Regions from separate parts of the Thioalkalivibrio sp. ALJ2 genome, predicted to be linked through region 3. Evidence: predicted binding sites of a transcription regulator. Region 3 holds the regulator's gene; each other region holds the start of a gene.
What was found. Region 3 encodes FliA, which starts transcription of late flagellar genes. Its sites were predicted from a motif close to GCTAAAGTTNNNNNNNNNNCNGCCGATA; they were not measured.
Positions count from the first base shown of each region.

Region 1 (3,275 bases), on a different contig from region 3:
GAACACCCGCCCTCGATCGAGGCCTTCCGCACGCGCCAGGCCGAGCGCCTGGAGGTCGAGGCGCGTCAGCGCGCCGAGTTCGATCGCAAGCTGGCGCAGGAGGAGACCTGGATCCGCCAGGGCATCAAGGCCCGGCGTACCCGCAACGAGGGGCGGGTGCGCGCCCTGCAGGCCCTGCGCAAGAAGCGCGCCGAACGACGCGAGCTGGGGGGGCAGGTACGCATGCAGCTGTCCCCCGAGCAGCGTTCCGGCCGTTTGGTGATCGAGGCTGAGCATGCGGACTTCGGCTACGGCGACACGCCGGTGGTGCGCGACGTGAACCTGCTGCTCCAGCGTGGCGACGCCCTGGGCATCATCGGCCCCAATGGCGCCGGCAAGACCACGCTGCTGCGCGGGCTGCTGGGCCAGGTGGAGCCACTTTCCGGAACGGTCAAGCTGGGCACCCAGCTCGAGATCGCCTATTTCGACCAGGCACGGGCGCGTCTCGACGAGACGACCACCGTGCAGGATGCGGTCGGCGAGGGCCGTGACCGCGTCACCGTGAATGGCGAGACCCGACATGTGCTGAGCTATCTCGGGGATTTCCTGTTCCCGCCGGAACGCGCGCGCCAGCCCGTATCGGCCCTGTCCGGTGGCGAGCGCAACCGGTTGCTGCTGGCCAAGCTGTTTCTGCGCCCGGCCAATTTGCTGGTACTCGACGAGCCCACCAACGACCTGGATGTCGAGACCCTCGAGCTGCTGGAACAGCTTCTGATCGAGTACACCGGCACGGTGATCGTGGTCAGCCACGACCGCGCGTTCCTCGACAACGTTGCGACCAGCACGCTGGTGCTGCCCGGCGATGGCACGGTCGAGGAATTCGTCGGCGGTTGGTCGGACCTGCCCGCACGCGTCACGCAACGCCTGCTCACGCGCGAAGCGGATACCGGGGCCCAGGAGGCGCCCGCCGCACCCGAGGCCCGCTCCGAGCCGACGTCCGCGGTCGCGGAACCGCCGCCCCGCGCCCGCAAACTCTCCTACAAGGAGGCTCGCGAGCTGGAGGCCCTGCCAGGCCAGATCGAGGCGCTGGAAAACGAGCACCAGTCGCTGGCCGAGGCCCTGTCGGATCCAGAGGTATTGCGCGATGGGGAGCGCGTGCGCGAGTTGCAGGCCCGGCTCGAACAGGTCGAACGAGACCTGGCGGTGGCTTACGAGCGCTGGGAGGCGCTGGAATCACCCTGACTCTTTCCGCGTCATTCGGTGTGATGTGATTCTCAAAACGGCCAGGGCTCAACTTCAGGGGAAGGCGGCCGTAACAGGGGATGAATCGTCTCTACAGGCAGCGGAATGATCCGTTTGCACGTGATGGCATGCGCCCGGCAGAAGGCGCTGAGGAAGGAGTCAACACCATGCTGGACAAACTCTCCATTCGGGGGCTGCTGATCGCCGGCTTCGGGCTGGTCGTCGCGATCCTGATCATCAATTCGCTGCTGGCACTGCGTGCCCTGAATGTGGGTGGACAGGGCGTGGCTGAACTGACCCAGTCCGACTATCCGGCGGTGGCACGCGTCAACGACGTGGAGCAGCTGTTGCAGGAGAGCGCCGCCTTCCTAGGCTTCTACCTGATGAGCGAGGAGGACGAACACCGCGACGCCTGGCTGAATGCGATGGACGAGCTGGACGTCGCCATGGATGCCCTGGTCAACGATCCGGTCGTGCAGGGCTCGGATGATCTGACTGCCTCCGCGGAACAGGTGCGCGCGAACATTGACGGCTTCGCCGCGCACCGTGAGCGCCTGATCGAGGTGGCCGAGGACGTGGCCCAGAACATGCCGGCCCAGGGTGTCGCCAACTCGCGCGCCAACCCGGCGACCATGCAGATGACCCAGTTGACCAGCACCATGATCGACGAGGAGATGGCGCGGGCACGCTTCCAGCGCTCGTTCGAGCGTCTCGGCGATTTCTACAGCCTGCGCACCAACCTTCTGCAGATCACCTCGAACCTCCGCGGTTTCATCGCGTTTCGTGATGACTCCTTCGAGCAGAACCTGCGTCTGTACCTTGGCCAGACCCACGACGTGCTGGCGCGGTTGCTGGAACAGTACGACGAGCTCGATTTCGAGCAGCAGATCGCGGTCGAGGACTTCGAAGGGCTCCTGAACGAGCTGGACAGCGCGATCCAGGACATCGTTCGCATCCACGGCAGCGAGGAGGCCCTGCAGGACGCCTTCCTGATCCGTACCGAGGTCGGCCCGGTGATCTTCGAGGCACGAAATGAACTGCAGCAGTTGTCCGAGCGCATCACCGGCCGTGCTGAAGTGTCCGCCGCCGAGCTGACCGCGACCATGCGCAATACCCAGGTGACGCAGGGCGTCCTGGCGCTGATCGGCGTGATCCTGGGAGTGGTCGGCGCGGTCTTCATCATCCTGGTGGTGCGCCGTGCGCTGGCTCACTCGACCGAGGCGCTGGAAGAGATCGCCGACGGCGATGGCGACCTCAGCCGCCGTCTGGACGAAAACGGTCTGATGGAGACGGCCCAGCTGGGGCGTGCGTTCAACCGCTTTACCGACAAGATCGCGCAGGCGATCGGCAACGCCCGTAGCGGTACCGAGACCCTGAACCGTGCGACCGAGAACCTGAATCAGGAGGCCTATCAGGCCCGCGAGGTGGTCTCGCGTCAGCGCGACGAGACCGAGCGCGTCGCCACGGCGATCAACGAGCTGCAAAGCAGCGCCGAGGAGATCGCGCGTAATACCGACGCCACCTCCCAGGCCGGACAGGAGGCCAGCGGTGCGGTGAACAACGGCGCCGACGTGATGGAGAAGAACATCGAGTCCATGTCCTCCCTGCTGGGCACGGTCGAGCAGGCCGCCGGCACCGTGGCCAAGCTGGGTGAAGACTCGAAGCAGATCGGCACCATCCTTGAAGTCATCCGCGGCGTGGCGGAGCAGACCAACCTGCTGGCCCTCAACGCGGCGATCGAGGCCGCCCGTGCCGGGGAACATGGCCGCGGGTTTGCCGTGGTGGCCGACGAGGTTCGCAAGCTGGCGACCCGCACGCAGGAGTCCACCGACGAGATCGAGAGCATGATCTCGCGTCTGCAGACCGCCACAGGTTCTGCGGTGAAGGCGATGCAGCACGGCCAGGAAGAGGCCGAGACCACCATGGAGCACACCGCCGAGGTGAACGGCGCCCTGCAGCAGATCCGCCAGTCGGTGACCACGATCGTGGAGATGACCGATCAGATCGCGGTTGCCGCGCGTCAGCAGAGCACCGTGGTCGAGGACATCAACCGC
Region 1 is NZ_KB899554.1:139,628-142,902, reverse strand. It holds gene F468_RS0100635 (ATP-binding cassette domain-containing protein) at 1-1,221, shown strand, start outside; gene F468_RS0100630 (methyl-accepting chemotaxis protein) at 1,389-3,275, shown strand, end outside.
Region 1: the regulator FliA is predicted to act here: its motif matches at 1,268-1,295, upstream of F468_RS0100630 (methyl-accepting chemotaxis protein).

Region 2 (3,275 bases), on a different contig from region 3:
CGGCGCGCCTCGCGCTGATAGTGCAGCAGGGCGATGTTGAACTGCCGCTCCAGCCACTGGTTCATGCCGGTGACCTGGAAGCCGGCATACACGTATCCGTCGCGCGGGCTGCGACGGCGATTGGCCAGACGCAGGTCGCCGCCCAGGCGTTCGCCAACTTCGGGCAGTAGCAGGTTCTCGAAACGCATCGGGGTCCCGATCTCGATTGTTTCGACCCAGTCTTGTGGTACCTCCACGCACATCCCCTGGGCCGAAAGATCGGCCAGGTCCCCGATACCGGGCTCTTCCCATTCGCGGTACTGCAATTCGACGCGCGGGCGCTCGCTGATCGGGATATGGACGCGAAAGGTCTCGCGTCGCTGGAGATATTCCAGGGTCTCGGGATAGGGGCAGACGTAAAGGGCCCCGGCGTCCTCGCGTTCGATGCGCGAGACGGCGGTGGAGAAGCGTACGGCCACCCCGCGCAGGCTGGCGAATACCCGCATGCCAGTGCCTTCCTGGGCGTGGCGATTCGCTTCGATGGGCGTGAGTTCGTCGAGGAAGAGCTCGCGTGCACCGGAATCAAGGCGAACCAGCGCGGAGTTGTACAGCGGGCCATCGTCGTCGAGGCGGACGTTGACGAGGGTGAGCTTGTGATCCAGATCCTTGAGGATGCCGGCAATCCGCTCCGGCTTGTCGACGGTGTAGTCGGTCTCTCCCATACGTGGCGTTGTTGTAATTATTGGGCCAAGCCGCACGGTACTGCCGAGCGGTCCGGAATGCCAGCCCCGGGTGTGAGGCGGAGAAGGGCGGAGAGGTGTCGCGCAGAGCGCGCGCGGGTCATGCGCGGGTGATGCGCCGACCGGTACGGCTGCCGGACTGGGTGCGGCCGTAGGGGTCGTAGGTGGGAGCCGGGCCGGGTTCCTCGCCGCGCAGGATCTGGATGGACATCTCCACGCGACGACGGTCGCGATCGATCAGTCGGGCATTCCCCTGGTTGAGGGTATTGCAGCGCTCCACCGAGCGGCGTAGCGCCTGCCAGTGGTCGTCCAGCTCGGCGCCTCCCTCGAGCCGACCGAACAGCCGTGCAAGTCCCTCGGGCGTATACGTTTCGCCGGCGGCCTCGATCGTCTCGCGCTGTCGCCGGCTTTCGGTTTCGAGTTCCTGCAGTAGCGTCTGCTTCTGGGCCACGACTTCACGCAGGGTCTCGGCGGCCCGTGATTCCACCGCACGGGTCTCCTGCAGCAGGATGTCCTCCATCTGGTGGCTCAGCCGAATCGAGGCCTCCAGCGAGCGGAGGAAGGCGTGGCGTTGTTCGGGCGACATCGTCGGGTCTCTGTTAGCGCAACAGGCTTTCCAGCTCGATCATGCGATCGGCTAGCTGTTCGTTGTCTACCGGGTACTGACCGTTGGAGATGGCCTCGCGCAGCTCGGCGACTCGCGCCTCGTCGAACGGGGCGTTGCTGGCGGCCCCGGAGGCGGCGTTCATTGCCTGCGCCGCGCCGGTCAGGGTGACAGAGTCATCCTGACGTACGGGTGAGGATGCATTGCCCTGGGCGCCTGCGTCGGGGCGAGAGGTCTCATCGCGGCCCTTCACGCTCGAGCTGTTGCCATCCGGGCGCAGGCCGGGGGAGTTCGGGCCTTTGATATCCATTATTCGGTTTCCTGTTTTTGCAATTCTACTGCAGGGGTTAGCGGCAGCACCGGCTGAAACTGTAGCCCCTTGAGCTGTGAATTTTCGATTCGCTTCACAGTTTGTGGATGGTGACGAGACACACCGCCATTCTACAGGGCAACGCGTACATGTCCGGACTCGAGCACCTCGCCTTCCACGACGCGTCCGGACGAGGTGTTCTTCACGCGGATGCGATCGCCCAGGATGCCATTCTCCAGCGCCTCGCCCTGCATGCGGATCACCACCGAGCCGTTCTCGGCCAGGATGGTGACGCGCTGGCCGCGGCTGACCACCTCGCGCTGGGTGACGTGCTGCTGGCCCAGGATCTGACCGGGCCGGATGTTGCGCCGGGTCTGCAGCCCCACCAGTTCGCCCTTGTTCTCGAAATAGCTCCCCGCATGGCGAGAGGTCTGAATTCGCTTGGTGCGCAGATCGCCGGGGAGGATCGTGTGCTGGCGTCGCAGGCTGCGGCTGGCGACCAGCACCTCGGCGTAGCGCTCGACCGTGACTGGCACATAGATCGACCAGCTGACGGGGGTCTCGCACTGAACCTGTACCGCCGTATTGCCATCGCGTCGCCCGCCGGGCGGGAACCGGGTCTCCAGTGCCTCGCTGCATCGGGCCAGGCGCAGGCGGTTGTCCAGCCGGCCGATCTGAATCTCTACCGCTTCGTCGCCTGGTGTGAGGTTCAACTCCTCCTGGATGAAGTGCTCCGCCGCCAGGCGGATGTTTTCCACTGCCTCGATCTCGGCCTGTGCCGCAATGGAGACCAGGGCCAGAACGACGCCCATGGCGGCCGAAAGCCACCAGGAGCGAATGGAAGGTTTGCGTGCTGACTGGTTCATTGGTCTGGATGCGCGTCGGCTTGTCAGGACTCGAGAGGTTTGCAGAGACGTGCAAGCAGAAAACATGCCAGGCAATCAGGAGCGTACCCTCAAGAGTCACAGCGGCCGGCCGTTATCGGGTCTAGAACGCGTGCAATCGGCATGCGACGGCGGGTTGTGGCATGACAGCGTCGGTCTGCGGGGTGCACACTGGGGCCGGCGAGTCGAGGTGGCTGGCCGCTGGGCGAGGGGGAGAGCAGGACAATGAGTCAATTCATTGACGATGTGAATCAGCGCACCCAGCTGGTGGGGCAGAACCGTATGGAGCTGCTCCTGTTTCATTTGGGGAGCTCGCAGACTTTCGGTATCAACGTATTCAAGGTGCGCGAGGTGATCCCGTCGCCGCCGCTGCGGCAGATTCCCGGATCGCTGAGTGTGGTGCGTGGTGTGGCTACCCTGCGTGGCGGAACCGTCCCCATCATCGATCTGGCGCGCGCGATGGGGCTGCGTACCGCCGTGGGCGAAACGGGCGACCACAAGGTGGTGGTGACCGAGTTCAACCGGTCGGTACAGGGGTTCTGGGTGTCCGCGGTCGACCGGATCGTCAACGTTAACTGGGAAGACGTGAAGTCCCCGCCTCGTGGGACCGGGCGCGAGTCGTTTCTGGTGGCGGTCACCGAGATCGACAACAAGCTGGTCGAGATCATTGACGTCGAACGGGTACTGTCGATCGTCAACCCGTTGCCATCCACGGTATCCGACGCGGTGCGCGCGGAGGCCGAGGAAGAACGCGCCAA
Region 2 is NZ_KB899559.1:115,601-118,875, forward strand. It holds gene F468_RS0111980 (flagellar brake protein) at 1-701, opposite strand, end outside; gene F468_RS0111985 (flagella synthesis protein FlgN) at 820-1,305, opposite strand; gene flgM (flagellar biosynthesis anti-sigma factor FlgM) at 1,319-1,633, opposite strand; gene flgA (flagellar basal body P-ring formation chaperone FlgA) at 1,765-2,499, opposite strand; gene F468_RS0112000 (chemotaxis protein) at 2,743-3,275, shown strand, end outside.
Region 2: the regulator FliA is predicted to act here: its motif matches at 1,672-1,699, upstream of flgM (flagellar biosynthesis anti-sigma factor FlgM).

Region 3 (3,275 bases):
GCTGCGGGATCTGCGCAGCCTGCTCACCCGCCAGCACAGCGACAACGAGGCCGCACAGTGGGCGGCGCGGCATCCGCTGGCGGCGGAGTGCAAGGCGCGTCTGATGGACCGTGGGTTCAGCGAGTCACTGGCGCGCAGTCTCGCCGGGAGTATTCTCGACGACAGCACGGTGGAACAGGCCTGGGAGAGGCTGCGCGCACGCCTTTCCGGGGCGATCGCGACCCGCCATCCGGACATCCTGGATGAAGGTGGCGTGCTGGCCCTGGTGGGGCCTACGGGGGTGGGCAAGACCACTACACTCGCACGCATTGCCTTGCGTCAAATCCGTCGTATGGGTGCGGATTCGGTTACGCTGGTCACACTGGACACCCAGCGCATTGGGGCCACGCGCCAGCTGCAGGCGTTCGCGCAGATGGCGGGCGTGTCATTGCGGGTGCTGCAGAGCCCGCGCGAGTTGCGCGACATGACCGCGCGGGCAGAGGATGGGCATCTGATTCTGGTCGACACCGCCGGGCAGGCACCTTCCACGGTGGGCGACGAGTCGCTGTTTGCCGGCTGGCCGGACCGTGTCCGGCGCGAGAGCTGGCTGGTCGTCTCCGCGACCACTCAGGCGGCGGCGCTGCGAAGGGTGCTGGATGCGTTCCGGAAGACGGAGCCATCGGCGCTGGTGCTGACCAAACTCGACGAAGCCGAACAGTTGGGGGAGACGTTGTCGGTATTGCTCGATCAACACCTTGGGCTCACGTTTGTTAGCGATGGACAGCGGATTGCCGAAGACTTCCACCGGGTCGAGACGGGCGATCTGACCCGGCGGGCGCTCGGCGAAGAGCGCGGCCCCGCGCGTCGATCCTCCCGCGATGAACGATGGACCGATGCAAGCCTGGCGGAGTTCTCGAATGCCGGCCGCAATGCGCCGTCGCCGCGCCGTACTCAGGATGCGGGCGTTCTGGAGATGATCCATCCGGTGGGGAAAGGACGCTATGCCACGCACTAATCAGCCGTTGAAGGTCATTGCGGTTGCCTCCGGCAAGGGCGGCGTCGGCAAGACCAATGTGTCGGTCAACCTGTCCGTGGCGCTCGCGCGGCTGGGCCGCGAGGTCATGCTGTTTGATGCCGACCTGGGGCTGGCCAATGCCGATGTGCTGCTCGGACTGCGACCCGAGCGCACCCTGCATGACCTGGTGACCGGACAGGTGGACGACCTCCAGGATGTGCTGATCGAGGGCCCGGAGGGGATCAAGGTCATCCCGTCGGCCTCGGGGATCGCGGCGATGGCGAATCTCACGCAGCTCGAGCACAACGGTTTGATCCAGGCATTCAGCGCCTATTCCAAGCCGCTGGATGTGCTGGTGGTGGATACGGCAGCGGGCCTGCAGGAATCCGTCACGACCTTCTGTCGAGCGGTCCAGGAGACCCTGGTCGTCGTCTGCGACGAGCCGGCGTCCATCACCGATGCCTATGCCTTGATCAAGGTGCTGCATCGAGATCATGGCATGCGGCGTTTCCGGCTGGTCACGAATATGGTCCAGGACCGCGCGGGCGCCGAGCGCTTGTTGCAGAAACTCACCACGGTTTGCGACAACTACCTGCCGGAAGTCATCCTGGATCTCGCCGGTTACATCCCGATGGACGAGCATCTGCGCAAGGCCGTACAGAAAAGGGCACCGGTCGTGCAGCAATATCCGGGCAGCCCGGCGGCCAAGGCCTTTACCGAACTCGCCCGTGCGGTCGACCGCTGGCCGGTGGCCCGTGGTGCCGATGGTGGTGTCGGGTTTTTCGTCGAACGGATGCTGCAGAGCGCATGATGGCGACGCGTAATCGCCTCCACGGATACGAGAACGTGGCCGCAGCCGGCCACGAGCAGCGCGTCGCGGAACATATCGAGCTGGTGCACCGCATCGCGCACCATCTGATGGCTCGCCTCCCTTCCTCGGTCCAGGTCGATGACCTGATCCAGGCCGGCATGATTGGCCTGCTGGAGGCCGCGCGGCAATTCGAGGGCGGGCAGGGCGCGACGTTTGCGACCTACGCCGGGATTCGCATCCGTGGCGCGATGATCGACGAGTTACGCCGCAGTGACTGGACCCCGAGGTCGGTGCACCGCAATAGCCGCAAGATCGCCTCGGCCATTCAGACCGTCGAGGCCCGTGAAGGGCGTGCGGCGCGCGGGGTCGAGGTGGCCGAGGAACTCGAGGTCCCGATCGACGAGTACTACTCGATGCTGCAGGACCATGCCGGCGCCCATCTGTTCGCGCTGGATGATCTGGGCGGCACCGATGGTGATGCGGACCGGGTGATCGAGGGGCAGGAGGCCTCGCCCTCGCGCACGATCGAGGCCGGGGAGTTTCGCGAGGAGCTGGCCGCCGCGCTGGGCGATTTGCCCGAACGCGAACGTCTGGTGTTGTCGCTTTATTACATCGAGGAGCTCAACCTGCGCGAGATTGGCGCGGTACTCGGGGTGACCGAGTCGCGCGTCAGCCAGATCCGCAGTCAGGCCGTTATCCGACTGCGCGCGCGTCTGGGCTCCTGGCTCGAAGACGGCGAGGCTTTGCAGTTATTCTGAAGGCCAAGCTCTAGTACTCATATGAATCATCTATCCCGGAGTGACCTGTGGACAAGGGAATGAAAATTCTCATCGTGGACGACTTCTCCACGATGCGACGGATCATCAAGAACCTGTTGCGTGATCTTGGCTTCAACAACACCCAAGAGGCCGATGACGGCAGCACGGCATTGCCGATGCTCCAGAACGGCGACTTCGATTTTCTGATTACCGACTGGAACATGCCCAATATGCCGGGCATCGACCTGCTGCGGGCGGTGCGTGCCGACGAGAAGCTGAAGACGATGCCGGTGCTGATGGTGACGGCGGAGGCCAAGCGGGATCAGATCGTCGAGGCGGCCGAGGCGGGCGTGAACGGCTACGTGGTGAAGCCCTTTACTGCGGAAACCCTCAAGGAAAAGATCGACAAAATATTCGAACGCATTGAATCCCAAGGCTAGTTTGGGATTCGGTGTCGAAGTCTCCTGGTCCAGACAAATGGATGGCCGGGGGATCGATCCCGGTCATCACGTTCGGGATGGGGAGCGAGCAAGGGGCTTTGGATGACAGACCAAGAACAATCGATCAGTGAGCAGCAAATCGCTCGCGCGCGGGAGCTCGTGCAGGTTCTGGAGGCAGGTGATGAGGTGGCCGCGCGCGCGTTGATCCAGGATCTGGCGCGCCCCTACGACCGCGAACTCTTCGACGAGCTCGGAAAGCTTACGCGCGACCT
Region 3 is NZ_KB899556.1:333,568-336,842, reverse strand. It holds partial or broken gene flhF (flagellar biosynthesis protein FlhF) at 1-821, shown strand, start outside; gene F468_RS0108800 (MinD/ParA family protein) at 981-1,805, shown strand; gene F468_RS0108795 (RNA polymerase sigma factor FliA) at 1,802-2,563, shown strand; gene cheY (chemotaxis response regulator CheY) at 2,623-3,003, shown strand; gene F468_RS0108785 (protein phosphatase CheZ) at 3,106-3,275, shown strand, end outside.